One region of the Streptosporangium sp. NPDC000509 genome, then DNA from elsewhere that is predicted to be linked to it. Evidence: riboswitches for the same ligand, from Rfam matches in the RefSeq annotation. Region 1 holds a riboswitch; each other region holds the start of a gene.
The links. A riboswitch is a leader RNA that binds a small molecule or an ion and turns the genes downstream of it on or off. The one in region 1 is predicted to bind cyclic di-AMP.

Region 1 (7,775 bases):
CCCGCTGTTCCTCGACGTGCCTGCGCAACGCCGTTTCGCCCGTCCCCGGGCTCCGCAGGGGGCGTAGCTCCTCCGCGGTGAAGCGGGCGTCGTGCAGCGTGGCCAGGATCTCGACGCTGCCGCGCTGCAGCCGGTCGCGGTCGGCGGGGGAGGCGTCCAGCAGCCGGCTCCCGAAGGTGTAGGGCATCACGTCCGGCGGTATGTCGCCGGTGAGCCGCTCCATCACGAAGAACGGGGCGCCCAGCGGGCCGGGGTCGGGCTCGTACCACAGGGTCCGGGGCGCGAGCACGCCCGCGCGCTCCCTCGCCAGCCGCATGACCTCGTACTGCCTGCCGAGGTCGTAGCCGGGGAAGACCGGGACGGCCTCGTCCGCCGGGGCCATCCTGGCGACGCACGGAAGGTCGTACCCGCCCTCGGCCGAGGTCCAGGAGGCGTCGAAGAACAGGGTCTCGCTGGACATGCCGTTGTTCAGGGGACGGGAAAGCGGAGAGATCGTGACCGGGCCTCCCACCCTCAGGGAGAGCCACGACCTCATCCGCTCGCGTAACTCCCCGAGGTCGCGGGTCGAGGTCCGTATCTTCTCGCTCCGCCGGTCGTGCTCGTTCGTCGGCTCATGCATCGCGCTCTCCCGGGTGGCGTACGTCACAAGGTGATCCGCACAGTCGTAACCCAGCAGCAAGCGCTTGTCCATAAAGCGTTCACGGCCTCGTCGATCACCGGCCCACGTACGGTCAGGTCGGGGTCACGGTGCGGTAGCCGTACCCTTGACGGGAAGACCGATCCGAGTAGGGGCCGTGATGAGTTCAGCCGGAGAGGGCCTGTCTCGTCCGTTACCCGAGCAGGTTCGCTTACACGTCGTGGAGCTGGCCGCCCAGATCCTCGGTTCGATGCCTGCGGCCTCGGTGCCGCTGCCGCTGAAGGGGATCGCCAGGTTCGATCCCCGCAAGAGGGCCAGGCTGGGCGGCGCCCCGATCGCCGCGCAGCTGGAGGTCGACAAGAAGTTCCGCGAGCTGGTCGCGGAGACGCTGACCGCGGGCTGGCCCGAGCTGGTCGCGAGCCTCGCCGAGGGCACGGTCCCGCCGGCGGCCGAGCCCGTCATGGTGGCCGCCGCCGCATACCTGACCAGGCCGCCGGGCTGGGCGGACATGGTGGAGGCGGCCCGCGCCGAGCTGGAGAGGTCGGCCGTCGCGGCCGAGGGCTCCGCCCAGGAGCAGACGGTCTCCCGGCTGCGCGAGCAGCTGGCCGCCCAGAAGGCCGCGGCCAAGGAGGAGTCCGAGCGGCTGCGCGAGCAGCTCAAGACCTCACGTTCGGAGGTGTCCGACCTGCGCCGCAGGCTGCACGAGGCCCGCGAGCGGACCAAGGCGGCCGAGGCGCGTGCCGCCGCGGCCCAGGAGGTGGCCGACGAGGCCAAGGCCGCCGCGCTCTCGGCGGGCAGCACCGTGGAGAGCGAGCTGCGGCGCCTGCGCGAGCGGCTCGCCGACGCCGAGCGGCAGCTGGAGTCGACGCGCAGGGCCGCGCGCGAGGGCCGCAGCGTGGAGGACACCAAGGTCCGGATGCTGCTCGACGCCCTGCAGGACGCCGCCGCCGGGCTGCGCAGGGAGCTCGCCCTGCCCTCGGGCATCCACCGTCCCGCCGACTCGGTCGCCTCGGTGGCGCCGGGCAGGCAGGGGGTCCAGGCGGTTCCCGCGCGGGCGCTCGCCGACGACGACCCCGCCCTGCTCGACCAGTTGCTCGCGCTGCCGCAGATCCATCTGATCGTCGACGGCTACAACGTGACCAAGGCCGGTTACGGAACGTTCACCCTGGCCGACCAGCGAAGCCGCCTTCTCACCGGTCTCGGCGCGCTCTACGCGCAGACCCGCACCGAGCTGACCTGCGTCTTCGACGGCGCCGAGCTGAACGGGCCGGTCCCGGTGTCGGCACCCAGGGGGGTGCGCGTGCTGTTCAGCGCCCCGAACCAGATCGCCGACGACCTGATCCGCCAGCTGGTCCGCGCCGAGCCCGCGGGACGCGCGATCGCGGTGGTCTCCTCGGATCGCGAGGTGGCCGAGTCGGTGCGCAGGATGGGCGCGAGGCCGGTGCCCTCGGTGCTTCTTCTCAGACGTCTGGGCCGCGCGTAAACCTTTTGAGGTCGTTGGGCATCGGATCACCCAGGAGGCTCGATTCGTTGACTTTCTCCCCACGGCTGAAGGCGGGGGCCTCCGTGCTGAAAGGGTCCAGATGAAGAAGATCATAACGCTCGCCCTCGCCGTCCTGGCCGCAGGGGCGACCGTCACCACCCCCGCGACGGCCGAGGCGGCCGCCATTCCCAGAGGTTTCCTGCTGTACGAGAAGGACGCCGCCAAGAAGGACAACGATCCCGAGACCAACTGGACGGTCGGCAACTCGGCGAAGGCCAGGCTCGCCGTCAACCCGTGCGACAGGCGCACGCTGGCCGCGACCGGCCGCGTGGCCGCCCGGACGGTGACCTTCACCGGTGTGCCGGACTTCATGAAGGTCGAGCAGGTGATCCTGTACGGCTCACCGGCCTCGGCCGCCTCGGCCGTCGCCCAGGTGCGTGCCGCCCTGGTCAAGTGCGCGGCCAAGACCGACTCCGGCGCTAGTTACCGCTACGCCTCCTCGCGCCTGACCGGACTCGGCGACGAGGCGCTGAGGATCTCCGGCCAGGTCTACTACGGCAGGAAGGCCGGGGTGGGCGGTGACCGGAGCGTGCTGGTCAGGAAGGGCAACGCCGTCCTGGTCTATCTCTGGGCGGGGGAGTACGACAAGCCGGGGAAGGGCGACTGGAGCGTCCAGTTGCGCGACGCCAGGAGGATGACCGCCAAGATCTGCGACATCGCCGCCTGCGGGTAGTGCGACCGGAGTACCGGCGGGGGTGCTTCCCGCGGCCGGGACACCACCTGTTCCCAAGGGACGCTTCCCGCGGTGCCCCCCTGCGGCCGAGGTGTCGCTCCTGACAGGGCCGTCTCCCGCGGCCGACGACGCCCTCCGGGGAGAAAACCGTCGGCCGCGGGTAAAGCGGTCACCTGCGAACAAGGAGCAAACCCGGTGAAAAGGTGAGTCAACCATTACTTCTTCTGTACTATTCGCCGCAGGTCTGGTGCAGTCGGGAGGCGTTGACGTGGCCGTGGCGGGTTTGCCGGTTGGACTGATTCGGATACCGGTGGCGGTAGGGCTCGCTCTCGCGCTGTTGACGATGCCGGTGAGCGGAGCGTCCGCCCAGCTGAGGCCGACCCCCGCCGAGGCGAAGAAGAAGCTGGAGAAGCTCAACGAGCAGGCCGACCAGATCGTCGAGAAGTACAACCAGGCCTCGGAGAAGTGGAAGCGGGCCAGGAAGAAGTACGGCGATCTGAACGCCGATCTGACCCGCCAGAACAAGCAGGTCGCCGGGCTGCGCAAGGAGCTCGTCTCGATGGCCGTCAGCAGCTACCAGGTCGGGTCGATCAACGGCTGGGAAGGCATGATCTACCAGTCCGACCCCGGTGCCCTGCTGAGCGGCCTGGCGGCCGCCGACCAGATGTCCACCTCCCGCGCCCAGTCGCTGAACGCCTTCGACGAGGCCACCAAGGCGCTGCGGATCGGCCGGGACGAGGCGAAGAAGGCCCTGGTAGAGGCCGACGAGACGCGCGACGAGCTGGCCGAGGAGAAGGCCAAGGCCGAAAAGATGGTCAGGGCCCAGACGAAGCTCCTGCGCGAGCTCAACGCCTTCAAGGTGGGCAACCCGCAGAGCACCGGCGTCCAGTACACCGGCTCCGCCTCGGGCAACGCCCGGGCCGCCCTGCAGTTCGCCTTCGCCCAGATCGGCAAGCCCTACCGGTACGGCGGCACGGGTCCCAGCGGCTGGGACTGCTCCGGCCTGGTCCAGGGCGCCTGGCGCAACGGGGGAGTCTCCCTTCCCCGGACGACCTGGGAGCAGTGGAGCTGGGGTGCGAGCCGCAAGGTCTCCCTGAGTGACCTCCAGCCCGGCGACCTCATCTTCAGCGAGGGCCTCGGCCACGTCAGCATGTACGCGGGCAACGGCCAGATCGTGCACGCCCCGCAGACGGGCGACGTCGTCAAGACCGTCCCGCTGTCGTCCTACGGGCGCCGCATCGTCGGAGCCGTCCGCCCCTGAGCGTTGCCCCCGCAGCGTTGCCCCGCAGCGTTGTCAGTGGCCGTCAGTGGCCGCCATGGCCCCCGGTGGTGCCCGGTGCCCCAAGCCGGTCCCCTGGTGCTCCCTGTGGCTCAGCGGCTCCACGGCGGCTCCGTCCGCAGTGGCCTGCGAGGCGACGGCGCGGCTCCCGCGCCGGGTGAGGTGCCGGAAAAACCGGATGTGCCGGGCGCGGTGCTGCTGCGAGCATCGGAACATGATCAAACCATGGATACCCGACGAGCTCGCGTACGCCGGACCTGAGCACCTCGACGCCGCGTTCGTCGCCGGGTTCGACCGGAAGCAGGGCAGGCCCGACCCCGAAGAGGACCTCGCCGTGCTCGCGAGGCACGGCGTGGGGGAGAGCGCGACGGTGGTGGAGTTCGGCGCGGGGACCGGACAGTTCGCCCTGGCCGCGGCGCGGCGGTTCTCGCGGGTGGTGGCGGTGGACGTCTCCCCGGCGATGCACGACTTCCTGGCCGCCCGTGCCGCCGAGAACGGGCTCTCCGCCGTTGAGTGCGTGCGGGCGGGCTTCCTGTCCTACGAGCACACCGGGCCGCCCGCCGACGCGGTCTACACCCGCCACGCACTCCATCAGCTCCCCGACCTCTGGAAGGCCGTCGCGCTCGACCGCGTCGCGCGGATCGTACGGCCGGGGGGCGTCCTGCGCCTGCGTGACCTGATCTTCGACTTCCGGCCGGACGAGGCCGACGCCGTGTTCGGCCGCTGGCTCGACGGCGCGGCGGACGACCCCGCGCTCGGCTACACACGGGAGGACTACGCCGAGCATCTGCGCACCGAGTACAGCACCTTCAGATGGCTGCTCGAACCGATGCTCGACGCCGCCGGCTTCGAGATCGTCGAGGCGGACTTCCAGCAGTCGATCTACGGGGCCTACACCTGTGTCAGACGCTGAGAGCGTCCGCGACCGCCCGGGAACGATCCATCCTCACCGGATCGCAACGAGTGTGACGAACATTACGAAACCGTGATCTGTCCGGCTTGATGTGAAAGATGTGACGAGAGTCATATCTCATTAGCATAAATAGCCATTAAGCAGGGATAACGGGAAGATCAAGATGGGTGCCGGCTCTCCCGGATTTGGGGAATGCTTTGCCGAACGTTGGGGATCGGGGTAACTTCTGGCGTCGCGACGTGCGAGCCACGCCGTCGCGGCGAATGTCGGTCTTCGGGCCGGTTCCCTTATAAGAATCCAGTCGGCCGCCGTGCCCCCGGTCGGGGGTGGAGATCATTACGGCGGCCCGCCGAATCCATGCAGCCAGGAGGTATGGAACCGGGGACCCAAAAGGCCCAGCACGCTGCGGCCAGGGGTGAATCGGCATGTTTATGCCGTAGGGCATCTTCCAAGCCCGAATCCGTCAGCTAACCCGGTAGGCATCAGTGGAAGCCTCAAGGAGAAATCCTGTCCAGCACCCTGCACAACCCTCGTCTGTCGCGCCTTTTCCGCCTTTCCCTCGGCGGTATCGCCCTCACGTTGACCGCCTCAGCCGGAGCGGTCACCCTCGGGCCCACGGCGGCGCAGGCGGCGGACGGTCCCCCCGAGATCCTGGTCAACGGCGCGGCCGGCGTCTCTGAGAAGACCGAAAGCACCACCAAGACCGTCACTCAGGCCTCGGCCTCGGCCACAGCCACGGCGAAGGCCAAGGTGAAGGCCAAGGCCAAGATGAGCAAGGCGGCACGACAGAAGGTACGGGCCGGTAAGGCGGTCTCGACGGCCAAGAAGCAGATCGGCACCCCTTACCGCTGGGGAGCCTCCGGGCCCGGAGCGTTCGACTGCTCGGGGCTCGTCCGGTACGCCTGGAAGAAGGCGGGTGTGTCCCTCCCCAGGGTCACGCACAGCCAGTACAGGGCGATCAAGAAGAAGGTCTCGTGGAGCAAGCTGCGCCCCGGTGACCTGATGTTCTTCAGCGGGAAGGGCCACGTCGGCATGTACGTCGGCAAGGGCAGGATGGTCCACTCGCCGAGCAGTGGCAAGACGGTTCGTGTCGTGAAGCTGGCGGGCTACTACAAGTCCTCCTTCGCCGGAGCGGTACGGCCCGGAGCCTGAGCCCGCGCCCGGGTGGGGGACCCGGGACCGCGTCGAGCGCGGCTCCCGAGACCCGAACCCGAACCCGAGCGCCGGATCCGACCCCGAGCCCGAGCGCCGGACCCGAGCACGGTGCCTGAGCACCGCGCCCGAGTACGGGAGCCCGAGCCCGCGTCCGGGCACATGCCGGAGGCGCGTCGAAAGCACGTGCCGAAAGCACACGCCCGAGCACGGAAAAGCGGCCCCGGCCCTCCACCAGGAGGGCCGGGGCCGCTCCATGCCGGTCGAGATGCCGGTCAAGTACCATCGGCTCGTATGTCCGTCCCGAAAGGGCGCCGCGCCGTGCTCGCCGGGATGCTGGCGCTGATGAGCGCCGGTCCGTTCGCCGGGACGGGCCCCCTCCTGGCCGGAGCCGCCCCGCTCCTCCCGCACGGCCCGTACGACGCCCGGCGCCTCCTCCGGGACCCGAGCGACCTCCGCGACCTGTGGCCGGGTGCCGCCGTCACCGTCAGGGGCGAGCACTCCCTCGTGATCGGCCACGGCGTCCCCGACGCCGTCCTGCGGGATCTGGCGGCGAGGGCCGACCGCGCCCGCGCGACGATCGCGGAGATCTGGGGGCCGGTCTCCGCGGTGATCCTCTTTCCCGCCGGCGACGCCGAGGCCGCGACGCTCGCCGGAGCCGGCAGCACCCGCGGCCTGGCCGCGATGGCGACCGCGGACCGGGTGATCGTCCTGCCCTCGGGATACGCCAGGCTCACCGAGACCGGCAGGGACGTGGTGATCACCCACGAGCTCGCCCACGTGGCCACCGGCGCGAGCCGTGGTGGCCGGGTGCCGATGTGGCTGTCGGAGGGCTTCGCCGACTACGTGGGCTACCGCGACGCCGGGATCGCGGTGCGCACGGCCGCCGCCGAGCTGGCCGCCGAGGTGCGCGCGGGCGTCCTGCCCGAGCGCCTGCCGGGACCGGCCGACTTCGCTCCCGGGGCGCCGAGGCTCGCGCAGGCGTACGAGGAGGCGTGGCTCGCCTGCCGGTTCGTCGCGGAGCGCTTCGGGGAGAAGGCGCTGGTGAGGCTCTACGGTAGCGATGTCGGGAGCGCGCTCGGCCTGTCGCCGGCCGAGTTCACCGCATCCTGGCGCGACTACCTCGGGAAGGAACTCACGTGACGCTGAGCACGAAGGACGCGCCCTCGGGCGTGCGGTCGGCGGGATGGGCGACGGCCGGCCTGGGGGCGGTCACGCTGGCGGTCGTGGCGTTCACCACGCCCTGGAGGGTGCTGCCCGACGGAGCTCCGCCCGTCACCCCCGATCCGGCCCGCGACTTCACCGCCGAGCAGATCGCCAGGGCCGAGACGTTCGACGCGCTGGTCAGCCTTCCCGGCTACCTGTCGCTCGGCCTGACGCTGGTCGTGGCGGGGGTGCTGATCGCCACCCCGCTGGGCGCGCGGCTCGTCGACCGGCTGCCGGGGCCGTGGTGGCTGCGGACGCTGCTCGGCGTGCTGGCGCTGTCGGTGGCCGTGGCGATCCTGCGCTGGCCCCTGGGGATGTGGTCGGAGGGCTACCTGCGCGACTTCGGGCTGTCCACCCAGGCCTGGCCCGCGT
Region 2 (7,775 bases), on a different contig from region 1:
ATCCAGCGAGCCGACGAGTACGGGCCGCAGTACTCCGTCGCGGGTTTTCCGATCGGGGGCGAGCGGCTGCTCACCCTCGTGCAGGGACGGCGGGACCCGGCGGCCGGGGCCGCGTTCGCCTCGGGCAAGGCCGTGGTGTTCGACCCCGGGATGGTACGGAACGGAAAGATCACTCTGATCCTGGAAGGGAGGAGAGGGGAAGCCGAGCCCGTCGAGATCGCGGTTCCCGCCGTCCTGGCCCGTCCTGCCGACCTCGGGTACGGTGTGGTGGTGCTGCCGCTCTCCGTCGCGGAGAACGCCGGGCTGAGAGCCGAACCGCGCGTCCTGTACATCGAGCCGGCTTCGCACAGGCTCACCGCCAAGCAGGCGGCGACGCTGGAGTGGGATCTCATGACGGCGCTTCCCAAGGCAGAAATCCGCGTCGATGTCACGAGCGGATTCCAGGACGACAACACCTCCCGGCTGGTGCTGCTCCTGGGGGCGGCGCTCGTCCTGGTGCTCGGCGGCACTTTCGTCGCCACCGGGCTCGCCGCGGCCGACATGCGTCCCGATCTCGCGACGATGGCCGCGGTCGGGGCGCCGCCGGGCACGCACCGGCTGGTCGTCGCCGGGCAGGCCGGGTTCATCGCCGGGCTCGGTGTCCTGATCGGCACGGTGGCCGGTTGCGTGACGGGGATCGCCGCGACCTGGCCCCTCACGGTCGGGGTATCCGGGACCGTCCTCATCCGGTCCGGCGAACTCTCGTCCTTCTCACCGATGTCGCCGACGGTCGAGATGCCCTGGCTCCTCCTCGCTGCCGTGGTGGTCGGCCTGCCGGTGCTGGCCGCCCTGGTGGCGGGGGCGTTCACCCGGCCGAAGGTGACGCTGACCCGCAGGACCGGCTAGCCCCCGTGCCGCCGTCCGAACCGGAGATGCCCCGGCCCTGTCGGATCGGATACGGCTTCTGACCCGCAACGATGCGGCACATGCGGAAAACCGGGTTAGCGGCCGTGACGTTTCGTGACGGAGGAGGAGGCGCCTTCTCGCGCCACCTTGTCCGCGGCCGTTCTCCGGGACCGCCTTTCCGGTGCGTCATCACGGTGGGACGCACCGTGGTGACCGGTCAGTCGGTGACGTCGGCGCAGACCACGTGGGCGCCCAGCTCGACCATCCGCTGCTCGCTGCGCGCGTCGGCGACCCTCGCCATCAGGATCGGCGCCTCGCTCGCGGCGAGCTGTGGCAACCTGGCGCGCACCCCGCGATGGATGTCCCTGACCACGTCCTCGGCCGCCGACATGTGGACCTTCACATGCAGCATGATCCCCGGGGCGCCCGAGGAGGTACTGGCCTCGGAGATCCACACGTGGTGGACGAGCGGATAGTCGACGAGCAGGTGTGAGATCGCGGCACGCAGCGCGGGCAGGATCGGGTGGTCGCATCGGCGGTATCCCGGGTCCACCATCTGCATCGGGCCCGACAGGTGCGGGCGAGGCGCCGGGATCCACGGCTGGGAGGGCGCTGCCGGCACCGGTGTTCTCTGCGGGCGCGCGGGCGCGGGACGCGAGACCGTGGCCATCGCCCCGGTCGCGTACGCCGTCGGCGCCGCGCTCGACAGCGCGGGCGTGGGGCCGCTGCGCGTCGAGAGCAGGTAGCGCTGGAGGTCCTCGATCGGCACGGCCGCGGCCGCCGGACCCGCCGCGTCGATCACGATCTCCCGCACGCCGGTGACGCGCTGGATGTCGAGGATGGTGTCGGCGTCGCACGCCGACAGCGAGTGGCTGCCGCGGTGCCGCGCGTAGGTGTCCGCCGAGGTGTATCCGAGCAGGACACGATCACCGGCCTGGGTCGTGCCGAGCACGACGGATCGGTCGGGTCGCACGGCAACCAGGAGTCCCCATTCGGCCAGCGCCGCAAGCAGCCGGTGCGGGTCGCCGTGCTGCGCGAGCACGTTGCCGAGAGCGGGGTTCCCGATGCTCATATGAGGAACGATAGGTAGTGGACCACGGCTTATCAGGGTAATAGCGAAGTTTTCTTGGGATCAAGACCAACTTGAATTTTGGTGCATGAGATCTGTCAAGGAGGGGTAATCGCCTCGTGGGCCGCGAGGTCCCCTCACGTCCCACGAGTCTCCGGAGCCTCTCCGAGGGGCTCACCGACGGCGCGAAGCGTCTCGGATCGCGGGACACTCGTGAACGCGTTCACAAGCGCCGATAGACTACGTGAGGTCCGTGCACCCCTCACCGTCTAGTAAGGATCCAGCCTGTGAACAAGCCCGTCGTACTGGTCGCTGAGGAACTTTCCGAGGCTGGTCTCGCGGTTCTGGGCGCGGACTTCGAAGTCCGCCACACCGACGGCGCCGACCGCGCCCAGTTCCTGCCCGCCCTCGCCGACGTGGACGCGCTCATCGTGCGCAGCGCCACGCAGGTCGACGCCGAGGCGATCGCCAACGCTCCCAGGCTCCGCGTCGTCGCCCGCGCGGGCGTCGGCCTGGACAACGTCGATGTGGAGGCCGCCACCAAGGCCGGTGTCATGGTCGTCAACGCGCCGACCTCCAACATCACCAGCGCCGCCGAGCACACCGTCGCCCTCATCCTCGCCTCCGCCCGCAACGTCGCCCAGGCGCACTCCGCGCTCAAGGGCGGCGAGTGGAAGCGCTCGAAGTACACCGGGGTGGAGCTCGACGAGAAGGTCGTCGCGATCCTCGGCCTCGGCAAGATCGGCCAGCTGGTCGCGCAGCGCCTCCAGCCGTTCGGCGTCGAACTGATCGCCTACGACCCCTACCTGCAGCCGGCCCGCGCCGCGCAGATGGGCGTCCGGCTGGTCTCGCTCGAGGAGGCCCTGAGCGAGGCCGACTTCATCACGGTGCACCTGCCCAAGTCCAAGGAGACCATCGGTCTCATCGGCGACAGGGAGCTCCACGCGGTCAAGCCGAACGTGCGCCTCATCAACGTCGCCCGGGGCGGCATCATCGACGAGAACGCCCTCTACTCCGCGATCAAGGAGGGCCGCGTCGCCGGCGCCGGCATCGACGTGTTCCCCAAGGAGCCGGTCACCGACAGCCCGCTCTTCGAGCTCGACCAGGTCGTCGTCACCCCGCACCTGGGCGCCTCCACCCACGAGGCCCAGGAGAAGGCGGGCACCCAGGTCGCGCGCAGCGTGAAGCTCGCCCTCGCCGGGGAGTTCGTGCCGGACGCGGTCAACGTCCAGGGCGGTGCCGTCGCCGAGGACGTCAAGCCGGGCCTGCCGCTCGCCGAGAAGCTCGGCCGGGTGTTCACCGCCCTCGCGGGCGAGGTCGCCACCAAGCTCGACGTCGAGGTGCGCGGTGAGATCGCCTCCCACGACGTCCGCGTGCTGGAGCTGGCCGCGCTCAAGGGCGTCTTCACCGACGTGGTCGAGGACTCGGTCACCTACGTCAACGCCCCGCTGCTGGCCAAGGACCGGGGGGTGTCGGTCGAGCTGGTCACCAGCTCCGAGAGCCCCGACTGGCGCAACGTCGTGACGGTCCGCGGCGTCCTCGCCGACGGCCGCACGGTCTCGGTCTCCGGCACCCTGTCCGGGCCGAGGCAGATCACGAAGATCGTCGAGGTCAACGGCTACCAGATGGAGATCGAGCCCACCGACCACCTGTCGTTCTTCACCTACACCGACCGTCCCGGCATCGTCGGCGTGGTCGGCCGTATCCTCGGCGACCACTCGATCAACATCGCCTCGATGCAGGTGGCCCGGGACGCCAAGGGCGGTAAGGCGCTGATCGCCCTCACCGTCGACACCGCGATCCCGGCCGAGGTGATCGACCAGATCGGCGCGGAGATCGGCGCCGACAGCGGCCGCTCGGCCGACCTGGCCGACTAGCCCCGTTTCCCGCGCGTGCCGCGTCGTCGCGGGTCGGTGGCCCTTCCCGATCCAGGACGACATGCGATCACCCAGGACCGATCGGGGGACGTACGGGAAACACGACCGTGGTCCACCGATGTGGCCGCCGCCCCGATGACCGGGGCGGCGGCCACATCTCGTCTCAGCATGTGAGAAGTGTGTACGCCGGGCGAGACGGTGTTTTCGTGAGCAGGTAACCTGGAATGAAATGCGCCAGGTTCTCGTAATTCCTACCTGCCGCGGCGAGGCCTGACAGGGGCAGGCCGGCGACTCGCCGCGGTGTCGTGGCGCTTGCCGGCTCCAAGCCCCCGTCGCCGGTCCGTGATCCGGACCCTCGACATCAGGCCTGGTCGGAGTCCCGACCGGAGACTTGACCACCTTCCTTGCTCGCGTGCGACCGAGACGAGATTCGCCATGTACGACATGTATCCCTGGAACCGTCCCGAAGAGACAGAGGACGAGGCCACCGACGCGCTCCAGACCGCTCTGGACCGCAGGGACAACGGTGGTGCCCCCACCCGCTGAACCCGTTCTCGCCGCCACCGGGGCCTCCACGGCCTCCCGGCGGCGATCCGCCGGCGTGTCTCATCCGCCGGGCACGACTTCGGTCGCGAGCTCGACCCGCTTGGCGAGCTGGACCCCCTGCGGGTCGGGGCGGACCGCGCCGGAGAAGGCGGCGCGGCGCCAGGAGCTGAGCTTCTCCTCCTTGACGACGTCGCCGCTCTGCGGGGCGTGAACCATGTAGCCGGGCTTTGTGATCATGCCGACGTGGCCGAGACCGCTGAAGAAGACCAGGTCACCGGGTCTGAGATCCTTCCAGGCGATCTTCTTGGAGAAGGCGGCGTACTGGTCGTAGGTGACGCGGGGGAGTTTGATCCCGGCGGCGCCGTAGGCGCGGAGCATCAGGCCGGAGCAGTCGAAGCCGCCGTTGCCGGTGCCGCCCCAGACGTAGGGCGTTCCGCGCTTGGACATGGCCCACTGCACGGCCTTCTGCCAGGCGGGCCTGACGTCCATCGCCTTCAGCGTTTCCTTCAGTGTGGGGGTTTTGAGCGCCGCGGGCCCGGGGGCGGGGGGCGGGGAGGCGGCCAGGGCGGCGGTCGAGGTCGCGCACACCGCGGCGCCGGCGAGGATCAGGGAGGCGGAGATGGACAGGACACGGGGGAGAACTGTGCCGGACAGGATGATTCCTTCCATAAGGCCGGCCGGGTGAGCTGTCGGGCTCGGGCGTGGAGGCCGCCCTACGGCGCGAGAACGCGCTGATTCGCCCCAAGGGATCCGCCTGATGACGACCGGGAACGCGCTCCGGGGGAGGAGCGGTGTTCCCGGGGTGCGGTAGATCCCGTAAAGAGTGGTTCCCCGGCTCCGTGCGGGCCCGGTAAGGGGATGGCCCGTACGGATTAGGCAGTGATGTGAATGGGAGGACCATAACGAAACCTCTCGAAACGGTCAATACACAGCAAAAAAGGACAAAACGATCAGAGGGTCTGTCGTGCGAACACGTCCGCAGAATGAGACCGGTGTTCAATCGCCGAGACGGACCGGTAAGGTGCCTGCATGGATTCGCGTAACATTCGCCTGGCGGTCATCCCCGGGGACGGAATCGGAGTCGAGGTCGTCGCCGAAGGGCTGAAGGTCCTCGAAGCGGTCGGCACTAAGGTGGAGACCACCACCTACGACCTCGGCGCCAAGCGCTACCACGAAACCGGCGAGACCCTGCCGGACCCGGTCCTCGACGAACTGCGCGGATACGACGCGATCCTGCTCGGCGCGGTCGGCGACCCCAGCGTGCCCCCGGGCATCCTGGAGCGCGACCTGCTGCTCAAGCTCCGCTTCCAGCTCGACCACTACGTGAACCTGCGCCCGGTCAAGCTCTTCCCCGGCGTCGAGACGCCGCTGGGCGGATCCCGCCCCGAGGACATCGACATGATCGTCATCCGCGAGGGCACCGAGGGTCCGTACGCCGGAGCGGGTGGCGTCATGCGCAGGGGCACGCCGCACGAGATCGCCACCCAGGAGTCGCTGAACACCGCCTACGGCGTCGAGCGCGTCGTGCGTTACGCCTTCGACAAGGCGCTCGGCCGCCCCCGCAAAAAGCTGACGCTGGTCCACAAGACCAACGTGCTCACCTACGCCGGCGACCTCTGGGCCCGCACCTTCGACCGCGTCGGCCTGGAATATCCCGAGGTCCAGACCGACTACTGCCACGTCGACGCGGCCTCGATGTTCTTCGTCAGCCAGCCGGAGCGCTTCGACGTGATCGTCACCGACAACCTCTTCGGTGACATCCTCACCGACATCGGCGCGGCGATCGCCGGCGGCATCGGCCTGGCGGCGAGCGGCAACGTCAACCCCGACCGCACCGCGCCGAGCATGTTCGAGCCGGTTCACGGCAGCGCCCCCGACATCGCGGGCCAGGGCAAGGCCGACCCGACCGCCACGATCCTGTCGGTCGCCATGCTCCTCGACCACCTCGGCATGACCGCCGAGGCCACCAGGGTCGAGCAGGCCGTCGCCGACGACCTGGTCGAGCGGACGGCCGGCCGGGCCGGCCGGACCACCCGCGAGATCGGCGACGACATCACCGCCCGAGTAGCCGGCTGAGGAAGCCGCCTCCCTCGACCCCGACGCGCCTGGCGGCTCACCTGAGCCGCCAGGCGCGTTTTTGTTTCTCCAGCACTGCCGGTTTTCGGCATGGATGGAGTAGTTTCCCGTTACCCGGTCCGACGCAGAATGGACCCAAGGGTAAGCCAGACCTCAAGAGAAGGATCCGTGCGATGACCACCGCTCAGAAGCTCAGCTTCGACGTGCAGCTCTCCGACCACGCTCGCACCGCGGCAGAGCGCGAGCAGGTAATGGCGAGCCCCGGGTTCGGTCAGGTCTTCACCGACCACATGATCTCGATCGACTACACCGAGGGGGAGGGCTGGCACGACGCCAGGCTCATGCCGTACGGCCCGCTCAGCCTCGACCCCGCGACGTCGGTCTTCCACTACGCGCAGGAGCTTTTCGAAGGGCTCAAGGCCTACCGCCAGGAGAACGGCGCGATCGTGACCTTCCGGCCGGAGGCGAACGCCGCCCGCTTCAACAGCTCCGCGCTGCGGATGGCCATGCCCGAACTGCCCGAGGAGACGTTCGTCGAGTCGCTGGAGCTGCTCGTCCAGACCGACCGCGAGTGGGTCCCGACCACGCCGGGGCACAGCCTCTATCTGCGCCCCTTCATGATCGCCACGCAGCCGGCGCTCGGTGTCAACTACCCGTCCAGGAGCTACAAGTACATGGTCATCGCCTCTCCGGCGGCGGCCTACTTCGGAGGCGGGCAGGCCGTGACGGTCTGGCTCTCCACCGAGTACACCCGCGCGGCCCCCGGCGGCACCGGCTTCGCCAAGTGCGGCGGCAACTACGCGGCGGCCTTCGTCGCCCAGCGCCAGGCCGTCGAGCAGGGCTGTGACCAGGTGGTCTGGCTGGATGCGGGCGAGCACCGCTACGTCGAGGAGATGGGCGGGATGAACCTGTTCTTCGTCTACGGAGACCGCCTGCTCACCCCGGCGCTCACCGGCACCCTCCTGCCCGGCATCACCCGTGACTCGATCCTCTCCCTCGCCTCCGACCTCGGCCTCCAGGCCGAGGAGGGGCGCCTGTCGGTCGAGGAGTGGCAGCAGGGCTGCGAGACGGGCGAGCTCACCGAGGTCTTCGCCTGCGGCACCGCCGCGGTCGTCACCCCGGTCGGCTCGGTCAAGGGCGCCGACCGCGCCTGGACGATCGGCGACGGCACCCAGGGGCCCGTCACCTCGAAGATCCGCGAGGAGCTCGTGGGGATCCAGTACGGGACCCGTCCCGACCCGCACAGCTGGGTCCACAAGATCTGCTGAGCACCTTCCGCCGACGTCGAAGGCGACGGAGCGCACGGCTGGTCCACCCGATCC
Region 3 (7,775 bases), on a different contig from region 1:
GCGGCGCGCGGACAACGAGGAGCGGAGCGCGAGGCTGGCCGAGCGCGCGCTGCCGGAGCTGGGGGTGCCCGCGGAGGATGTGGCGACGGTCGCCCGGCTGGTCAGGATGACCGTCACGCACGCACCCGCGTCCGGCGACGCGGACGGGGCCGTGCTGTCCGACGCGGACCTGGCGATCCTGGGCTCCTCCCCCGACGTCTACGCCGCCTACGCGGCGGCCGTGCGCGAGGAGTACGGCTTCGTCCCCGACGACGTGTTCAGGGCGGGAAGGGCCGCGGTGCTGCGCTCGCTGCTCGATCTTCCGGTGATCTTCCATGTCGCCGATCTGGAGGGGGCGGCGAGGGCGAACATCGCGGCGGAGCTTGATCGACTGTGAACGGCCGGCCACCACAATCCAACAACCTCCCCCACCTGGTCGTGGTATTTTGGTGGAATCTGATGGATTAAGGGGAGTGAGGCGATGCTCGCCCAGCAGCGACAGCAGGCGATCCTGGAAAGGGTGCGCGGCAGCGGCGGGGTCAGGGTCGCCGATCTCGTCCGGGAGCTCGGCGTGTCCGACATGACGATCCGGCGCGACCTCGAGGTGCTCTCCGAACGCGGCCTGGTGGAGAAGGTCCACGGTGGCGCCACCGCCGCCGGGCCCGGCTCGACCGAAGAGCCGGGTTTCGCCGCCAAGTCGGTGCGCCAGCAGGCGGAGAAGGAGGCGATCGCCCGGCACGCCGCCCGGCTCGTCCGGCCGGCCACGGCCGTCGCGCTCTCCGCGGGCACCACGACCTGGACGCTCGCCCACCACCTCGTCGACGTGCCCGAGCTGACCGTGATCACCAACTCGATCCGAATCGCCGACGTCTTCCACCGCTCCCCCAGGGCCGACCAGACGGTCGTGCTGACCGGCGGGGTCCGCACCCCCTCCGACGCGCTGGTCGGTCCGGTCGCGGTCTCGGCGATCCGCGGCCTGCACGTCGACACCCTCTTCCTCGGCGTGCACGGTATGAGCATCCGCGCCGGATTCACCACCCCCAACCTGCTCGAGGCCGAGACCAACCGCGAACTGGTCGCCTCCGCGCACCGCCTGGTGGTGCTCGCCGACCACACCAAGTGGGGCACGGTCGGCATCAGCACGATCGCCGAGCTGGCCGAGGCCCACATCGTGGTCACCGACTCCGGCATGACCGAGAAGGCCCGCGAGGAGCTCGCCGCCTCGGTGGGCGAGATGATCATCACCGAACCCCAGCGCGAGAGCGAGATCGCCGGCCGATGAAGCGTACGATCACCCACCTGGCCGACGGCCGGGAGCTTTTCTACTTCGACCGGCGCGACGACGCCGACCGCACGGCACCCGACCGGCGCGACCTGCCGCCCCGTCCCGCCGCCTCCGAGCTGCGCTACGACCCGCTCACCGAGGAGTGGATCGCGGTGGCCGGGCACCGCCAGGGCCGCACCTTCCTGCCCCCCGCCAACGAGTGCCCGCTCTGTCCCTCGACTCCGGGCAATCTCACCGAGGTCCCCTCCTCCGACTACGAGGTGGTGGTCTTCGAGAACCGGTTCCCCTCGTTCTCCGCCCAGCCGGGCGACCACCGGCCGATCGGAGGGCTGAGCGAGGTCCGTCCGGGGGTCGGCAGGTGCGAGGTGGTCTGCTTCACCTCCGAGCACGACTCCGCGTTCTCGCGACTCTCCCCCGAGCGGGTCGAACTGGTCATGGAGGCCTGGCTCGACCGTACGGCGGAGCTGTCGGCGACACCCGGCGTGGAGCAGGTCTTCTGCTTCGAGAACCGGGGGGCGGAGATCGGCATCACCCTGGCCCACCCGCACGGCCAGATCTACGCGTACCCCTACGTGACCCCGCGCACCAGGCTCACCCTCGGGGCGGCCGAGCGCCACAGGGGGCGGACGGGCGGCAACCTGTTCGCCGACGTCCTGGCCGCGGAGCGTGCGGCCGAGATCCGGGTGGTGGGCTCGAACGAGCACTGGACGGCCTTCGTCCCCGCCGCGGCGCGCTGGCCCGTGGAGGTCCACCTCTACCCGCACCGCAGGGTCCCCGACCTGGTCGCGCTGGACGCCGGGGAACGCGCGGCGTTCGGCCCCCTCTACACCGACGTGCTCCGCCGCCTCGACGGGATCTTCGGCGTGCCCATGCCGTACGTCGCGGCCTGGCACCAGGCACCGGTCTCCACCGGCCGCGATCTGTCGTACGCGCACATGGAGCTGTTCAGCATCCGCCGCGCGCCGGACAAGCTGAAATACCTCGCCGGGTCGGAGTCGGCGATGGGCGCCTTCGTGAACGACGTGTCGCCCGAGGCGACAGCACAACTGCTGCGCTCTGTTGTCACGAACTGATTACCGCTTGGTCTCGTCTTGAGGTCGCATGACCTGCTGTTTACCACTACTATCCTTCCCACATCGGCTGTAAACGCTGATTTGCCTAATCCCGGGCACCTTGCCCGGGAGCCGGGGAACCACCGCACCTGGGGTGAAACCACTTCGGTGGAAGGGCTTCCTCCAGCCCGAACCCGTCAGCTAACCCGGTAGGCGTAAGGAGAGGAGAGTGCGTGGCGGCCCCGTCCCCCACGTTCCGTCGGCGTGCGTCTCTGGCCCTCTGCCTGAGCTCGATCGTCGTGTTCACCATCGGCGCCCCCACCGCCGGAAGCGCGGACCCCAAGCCCACCGAGGCCAAGCTCCGCGCCGAGCTGGCCAAGCTCGGCAAGCAGGTCGACAAGCTGATCGAGACCTACGCGGCCACCCGCGAGTCGCTCAAGATGGCGCAGAAGGCCGAGATCGTCGCCAAGCAGAACCTGGAAAAGGCCGAGAAGACCTACGTCGAGGCCAAGCGGGAGGTCGACTCCATCGTCCAGTTGCGCTACCAGAGCAGCGGCGGAGGGCTGCCCGCGCTGATGTTCTCCGGCGACATGGGCGCCGCCGCGGTGATGGAGCAGCTCACCGCCCAGCAGGCCGCCCACCTGGAGGGCTTCGTCAACAGCATCGAACGCAGGAAGCGGGCGGCCGAGACGGCCGCCACGCTCACCGATGAGATCGGCGACGAGGCCAAGGAGGTGCAGGCGCAGCGCGAGAAGGCCGAGAAGCTGATCCGCGACATGAAGAACAAGCTCGACCGGCTCGCCCCCACCGGTTCCGGCCGTCGCGCCGACGGCAGCTGGGCGCCGCAGCTGCCCACCGGCGCCGACAACATCACCGACCGCACCCGGATCATGCGCGACGCCGTCATGAGGCGCTTCAACCTGCCGTACTCGGTCGGCTGCTACCGGGCCGTCAACGACGGCGGCGAGCATCCTCTGGGCCGTGCCTGCGACTTCATGATGAGCGCCGGTGGCGCGATGCCCACGGCCGCCAACCTCGCGCTCGGCGACGAGATCGCCGCCTGGGCCATCAAGAACAAGGCCAAACTCGGCGTGAAGTACGTGATCTGGCGCCAGCGCATCAACCACGGCTCCGGCTGGAGGTTCATGTCGAACCGAGGCGGCATCACGGCCAACCACTTCGACCATCCGCACATCTCGATGTACTGATCTCCGGGGGGCGTCCGGTCGCGTGAGCGGCGGCTCACCCCTGGGCGCCCCCGTGGGCGAAGGTGGGCGCCGCGCCCGTGGACGCGGGCTCGACGGCGCCCCCGCCCGCCTGGAGGGGGGCGAGGTCGACGAATATGCGGTAGTCAGAGATCAGGCCGTCGTCGCGGGTGCGCCAGATCGATACGGCCACGACGCCGACGTCCGTGCCGTCGAGCCGCCGGTAGGTCACCTCGGTCTCGGCGATGATGTCGGCGTCCACCTGCCAGTTCCGCACGATCCTGTGCCGCAGGCCGCCGATGGTGGAGAAGAAGTCCCGCAACCCGGCGGCGATGGCCTCGCGTCCCGCCATCGGCTCGGCGTTGCCGAACACCAACGTGGCGTCCTCGGCCAGCAACCGCACGAACTCGTCGGGGTCGAACGAGTCGACCGTCCGGAAAACGCGTCGCACCGCGTCGTCGCTCATGCCGATCCTTCCTCACACCGTCGGGATCACTGGTGGGGACGATACGGGGCGAGGGACGAGGCACAACTATCGCCGGGGTAGGTGTCCCGTCGCCCGAAGGCACACCGAAGGTCTGCGGAACCGGGGCGCGACGGCCAGGTCGGCGCACCGCGCCGGATCGCGGCGCGTCCAGCCCTCCGCACCCCTCGTCAACGGCACCGGCCCCTGGTTCACCGATGCGCGGCCTTCAGGCCGACCTCTCCCAGACATTCCAGTACGGCGTCGACGGACATCAGGAACGGGTCGGACTGCAGAATTCGCGTGTGCATCGTGCTCATTTCCTGACCCGGCAGGATTCCCAGCTCCCGGTCGAGCAGCACGATGGTCTCCTGGAACACCTCCAGCGCCTCCCCTTGGCGACCGGTCCGGTAGAGGGCGAGCATCAGCAGGGTGCGGAACCGTTCGTGGAACGGGAAACGCATGATCAGGCCGCGCAGCTCGGGTATGGTCTCGAAGTGGTTCCCGAGGCCGATGTCCGCGCCGATGCGAAGCTCCAGCAGTGAGGTTCGCAGTTCCTCCAGCCGGCTGACCTCGTGGTCCGCGACGGCGCTCTCCGCCAGGTCCGCGTACGGCCTGCCGCGCCACATGTCGAGCGCCTCCGCCGAACAGCGCGCCAGATCCTTTATGTCGGAGGAGAGCATGGCGTTCAGCGCCTGTTTGGCGAGCGCCTCGAACCTGTGGACATCGAGTTCGTCGGGATGCGTGACCAGCGCATAGCCCTCACCCCGCTGCTGGATCCGGTCGTGGCCGAGAACATGCCGGAGGCGGAACACGTAGACCTGCATCGCCTTCCGCGGATTCTTGGGTTGTTCGGTCCACAAAATATCCGACAGGATCCCGACGGGCACCGACTGCCCCGCTCTGCTGAGCAGTATGCTCAACAACTTTCGCGGTTTCTGGGCCGGCATCGGCACTTCGACGCCGTTCACGGTAACCGCCAGATCCCCGAGAACGTGGAACTGTACCTCGCCCTCCGGGAGGGTGTTAGGCGACATGTGTTTTCCTTCGCGGGTGGGAAAGGGACGTCAGCCTCTTCATGGGAATGTCGTCTTCTCCGCCGTGCATGCCGTCACGGAACGACGGTCGCGCACGGATCGGGAACGTGAGGTGTCGGTCGATGACAGGCGCGTACGACGTCTCGACGAAGCGCCACCTCGATCAGGGCGGAACTGTGCCGCCGCGCTCGGAACGGGTGGCCGGTGGCTCGGCCGGAAACGTGAATCGCGGATCTCACCGGTCTCGCACCCGATGGGAAGGCCCGGAAAGGGGACCCGAAAGAGGGTCGTGAACCGCCTTCGCCCCATGGGCGACGGGACGGGACCCGCTGCGAGCCCCCTGACAGCGCGTACGGTCCTGGGGAGACCATCGCGGGCGCGCTCCGGCGCGGCTCAGGTCACACCACTACGGCGAGCGCGGCCGCTTCAGCCGAGGGCCGGATCCCGCCCTGTGCTCCCGGTCAAGGTCCGTACGAGCGGGATGTGACCGCCCTTCGCGCGGCGATCCTCCCGATTGATCGCGCGCGGCCGCCCTGTGGCGTGCCCTTCCTGGACGCGCGGCGACATGAACGTGAACCGCTCGCACCGGCGGCGCCCCAAGCCGACCATGTGCCTGTCCACGGTGATTTCAACGTGCCTGAGAACATGAAAACGCACAGCCATCCGGTAGCCCCCATACCTCTTGTCTGCTTCCGGCCATTATACGTAAATGCTGGACACAGTTGTGGCTTTTACCTCAAGCTGAAAAGTTGTCATAAGCGGATATATCTCGCACGAGTTACGGACATGACGTTATGTCTTCATAACGTCATGTCCGTAACCGGCGTTTCCGGCGGACACCGAGCTGCCCCCGAGCTGCCTTCGGGCTGCCTCCGCGCCCCGGCTCGGCGAACCGCGGTGAGGTCACGAGGTGAGGTCACGCGGACGCCCGCGGTTAGCCGTTCTCCGCATCGGCCTTCATCCAGCTCGGCTTCACCGCCATCATTTTCGCGGTCTTGGCGGGGTCCCGGTCGACGAGGTCCCCGAGCACCTCGTCCACCCGCTTCAGGACGGCGTCGTCGATCGTCCTGCCGGACGCCGAGGCGTTCTCGGTCACCTGTTCGGGCCTGGTGGCACCGGCGACCACCGAGGAGACCCCCGGCTGCCGAAGCACCCAGGCGATCGCGAGCTGGGCCGCCGAGAGGCCACACTCCCCCGCGAGCGGGAGCAGGGCCTGCACACGTTCGAGGAGCGTCGTGCCCAGAACCCTCCTGATGAAGGTGGGAGCCCGCCCGCCGGCCGTTCCCCGCGACCCGTCCGGCGGCTCCTGGCCCGGCCGGTACTTGCCGGTCAGCACCCCCTGCGCGAGCGGCTGGAAGGCCAGCTGGCCGATGCCCTCGCGCAGGCACAGCGGGACGATCTCCGGTTCGACGACCCGCCACAACATGTTGTACTGCGGCTGGTTGGAGACGATGCGGCTGCGCAGCCCGAGCTCGCCGGCGATGGCCAGCGCCGACGCGATCTGCGGGGCCGTCCACTCGGAGACGCCGAGGTAGAGGACCTTGCCCTGGCGTACCAGGTCGTCGAAGGCGATCAGCGTCTCCTCCAACGGGGTCGTCTCGTCGAAACGGTGCGCCTGGTACAGGTCGAGGTAGTCGGTACGCAGCCGGCGCAGGGACGCCTCGCAGGATTCCACGACGTGCTTGCGACTCAGGCCACGATCGTTCGGTCCCTCGCCGGTGGGCAGGCAGACCTTCGAGGCGAGGACCAGCGACGATCGTCTCACCCCGTCGAGCGCGGCGCCCAGCACCTCCTCGGCCGCTCCCCGCGCGTAGACGTCGGCGGTGTCGAAGGTGGTGATGCCCGCGTCGAGTGCCGCCCGGATGCACGCGACCGCCTGGTCCCGATCCACCAGTTCGCCGTGGGTGAGCCAGTTTCCGAAGGTGACTTCACTGATCATCAGGCCGCTCTGCCCGAGGTGGCGATATTCCATTGGTCGTCAGGATGCGGCGCCCTCCTTCGAGGAGCCCGTCTTCCCGATCCTCCTTTCGGATGAAGGTCACGATACTGCTCCGCGCGCGGCACGGCGGATCGGTCGCGCGGGCGCCGATCCGCCGACGTGTCAGGACGCGCGGCTCCGGTGTGCGTTCCCACCTCTGAACTCGCCCGCCTCGCCCGGACGCGCGTCGTCCCGAGGGATGGACGGGTCGCCTGGGCGACCTCCGGGGAAGACGGTGGCGAGAGGGTGAAAGGCCCTCCTGTAGTAGATCAGCGGAGCACCGTCACGCACGCTGTACGCCTGTACCGCGCCGATGACGACCTCGTGGTCCCCCGCGGTGAGCACACTGTGCACGGTGCACTCCAGTGAGAAGAGCGCGTCGGGGACGACCGGCGGGCCGTCCCGGGTGAGTGCTCCCCATCCACCCTTGACCTTGTCCAGGGCCGTCGTCGCGAACAGGCGCGCCACGTCGTCGTGGTGCTGGCGGAGCATGCTCACCGCGAAGCGTCCCGACTCCCGTATGGCGGGCAGCGTGCGTGCGGACCGCGCCAGGCAGACCAGGACGAGCGGAGGTTCGGCGGAGACGGAGCAGAAGGCGCTCACGGTCAGACCGTGCGAGCCTTCCCGCTCCCCCCGGGCCGTGACGACCGTGACGCCGCTGGGAAACCGGGCGAGTGCGGCCCGGAAGCCGTCCACGCTGATCATCGTCGGGACGTCATGCCGTGAACGGACGCAGCACCAGTTCGACCGTGCGGTCCTGGAGGGTGAACGTCGCC

Region 2: another riboswitch for cyclic di-AMP. It lies ahead of ACFY3D_RS13465 (C40 family peptidase); the one in region 1 lies ahead of ACFY3D_RS02095 (C40 family peptidase).
Region 3: another riboswitch for cyclic di-AMP. It lies ahead of ACFY3D_RS28650 (hypothetical protein); the one in region 1 lies ahead of ACFY3D_RS02095 (C40 family peptidase).

Annotation. Positions count from the first base shown of each region.
Region 1 is NZ_JBIAYX010000001.1:532,253-540,027, reverse strand. Features, by position in the region: gene ACFY3D_RS02120 (phosphotransferase family protein) at 1-619, opposite strand, end outside; gene ACFY3D_RS02115 (NYN domain-containing protein) at 798-2,120, shown strand; gene ACFY3D_RS02110 (hypothetical protein) at 2,221-2,853, shown strand; gene ACFY3D_RS02105 (NlpC/P60 family protein) at 3,164-4,114, shown strand; gene ACFY3D_RS02100 (class I SAM-dependent methyltransferase) at 4,347-5,045, shown strand; cyclic di-AMP (ydaO/yuaA leader) riboswitch at 5,383-5,542, shown strand; gene ACFY3D_RS02095 (C40 family peptidase) at 5,625-6,197, shown strand; gene ACFY3D_RS02090 (hypothetical protein) at 6,492-7,340, shown strand; gene ACFY3D_RS02085 (M48 family metallopeptidase) at 7,337-7,775, shown strand, end outside.
Region 2 is NZ_JBIAYX010000006.1:189,653-197,427, forward strand. Features, by position in the region: gene ACFY3D_RS13450 (FtsX-like permease family protein) at 1-885, shown strand, start outside; gene ACFY3D_RS13455 (hypothetical protein) at 1,103-1,957, opposite strand; gene serA (phosphoglycerate dehydrogenase) at 2,242-3,831, shown strand; gene ACFY3D_RS13465 (C40 family peptidase) at 4,438-5,046, opposite strand; cyclic di-AMP (ydaO/yuaA leader) riboswitch at 5,034-5,251, opposite strand; gene ACFY3D_RS13470 (3-isopropylmalate dehydrogenase) at 5,407-6,453, shown strand; gene ACFY3D_RS13475 (branched-chain amino acid aminotransferase) at 6,627-7,721, shown strand.
Region 3 is NZ_JBIAYX010000016.1:259,663-267,437, reverse strand. Features, by position in the region: gene ACFY3D_RS28665 (metal-dependent phosphohydrolase) at 1-376, shown strand, start outside; gene ACFY3D_RS28660 (DeoR/GlpR family DNA-binding transcription regulator) at 461-1,261, shown strand; gene galT (galactose-1-phosphate uridylyltransferase) at 1,258-2,337, shown strand; cyclic di-AMP (ydaO/yuaA leader) riboswitch at 2,410-2,546, shown strand; gene ACFY3D_RS28650 (hypothetical protein) at 2,550-3,524, shown strand; gene ACFY3D_RS28645 (nuclear transport factor 2 family protein) at 3,559-3,987, opposite strand; gene ACFY3D_RS28640 (AfsR/SARP family transcriptional regulator) at 4,197-4,910, opposite strand; gene ACFY3D_RS28635 (aldo/keto reductase family protein) at 5,956-6,993, opposite strand; gene ACFY3D_RS28630 (flavin reductase family protein) at 7,123-7,704, opposite strand; gene ACFY3D_RS28625 (SRPBCC domain-containing protein) at 7,715-7,775, opposite strand, start outside.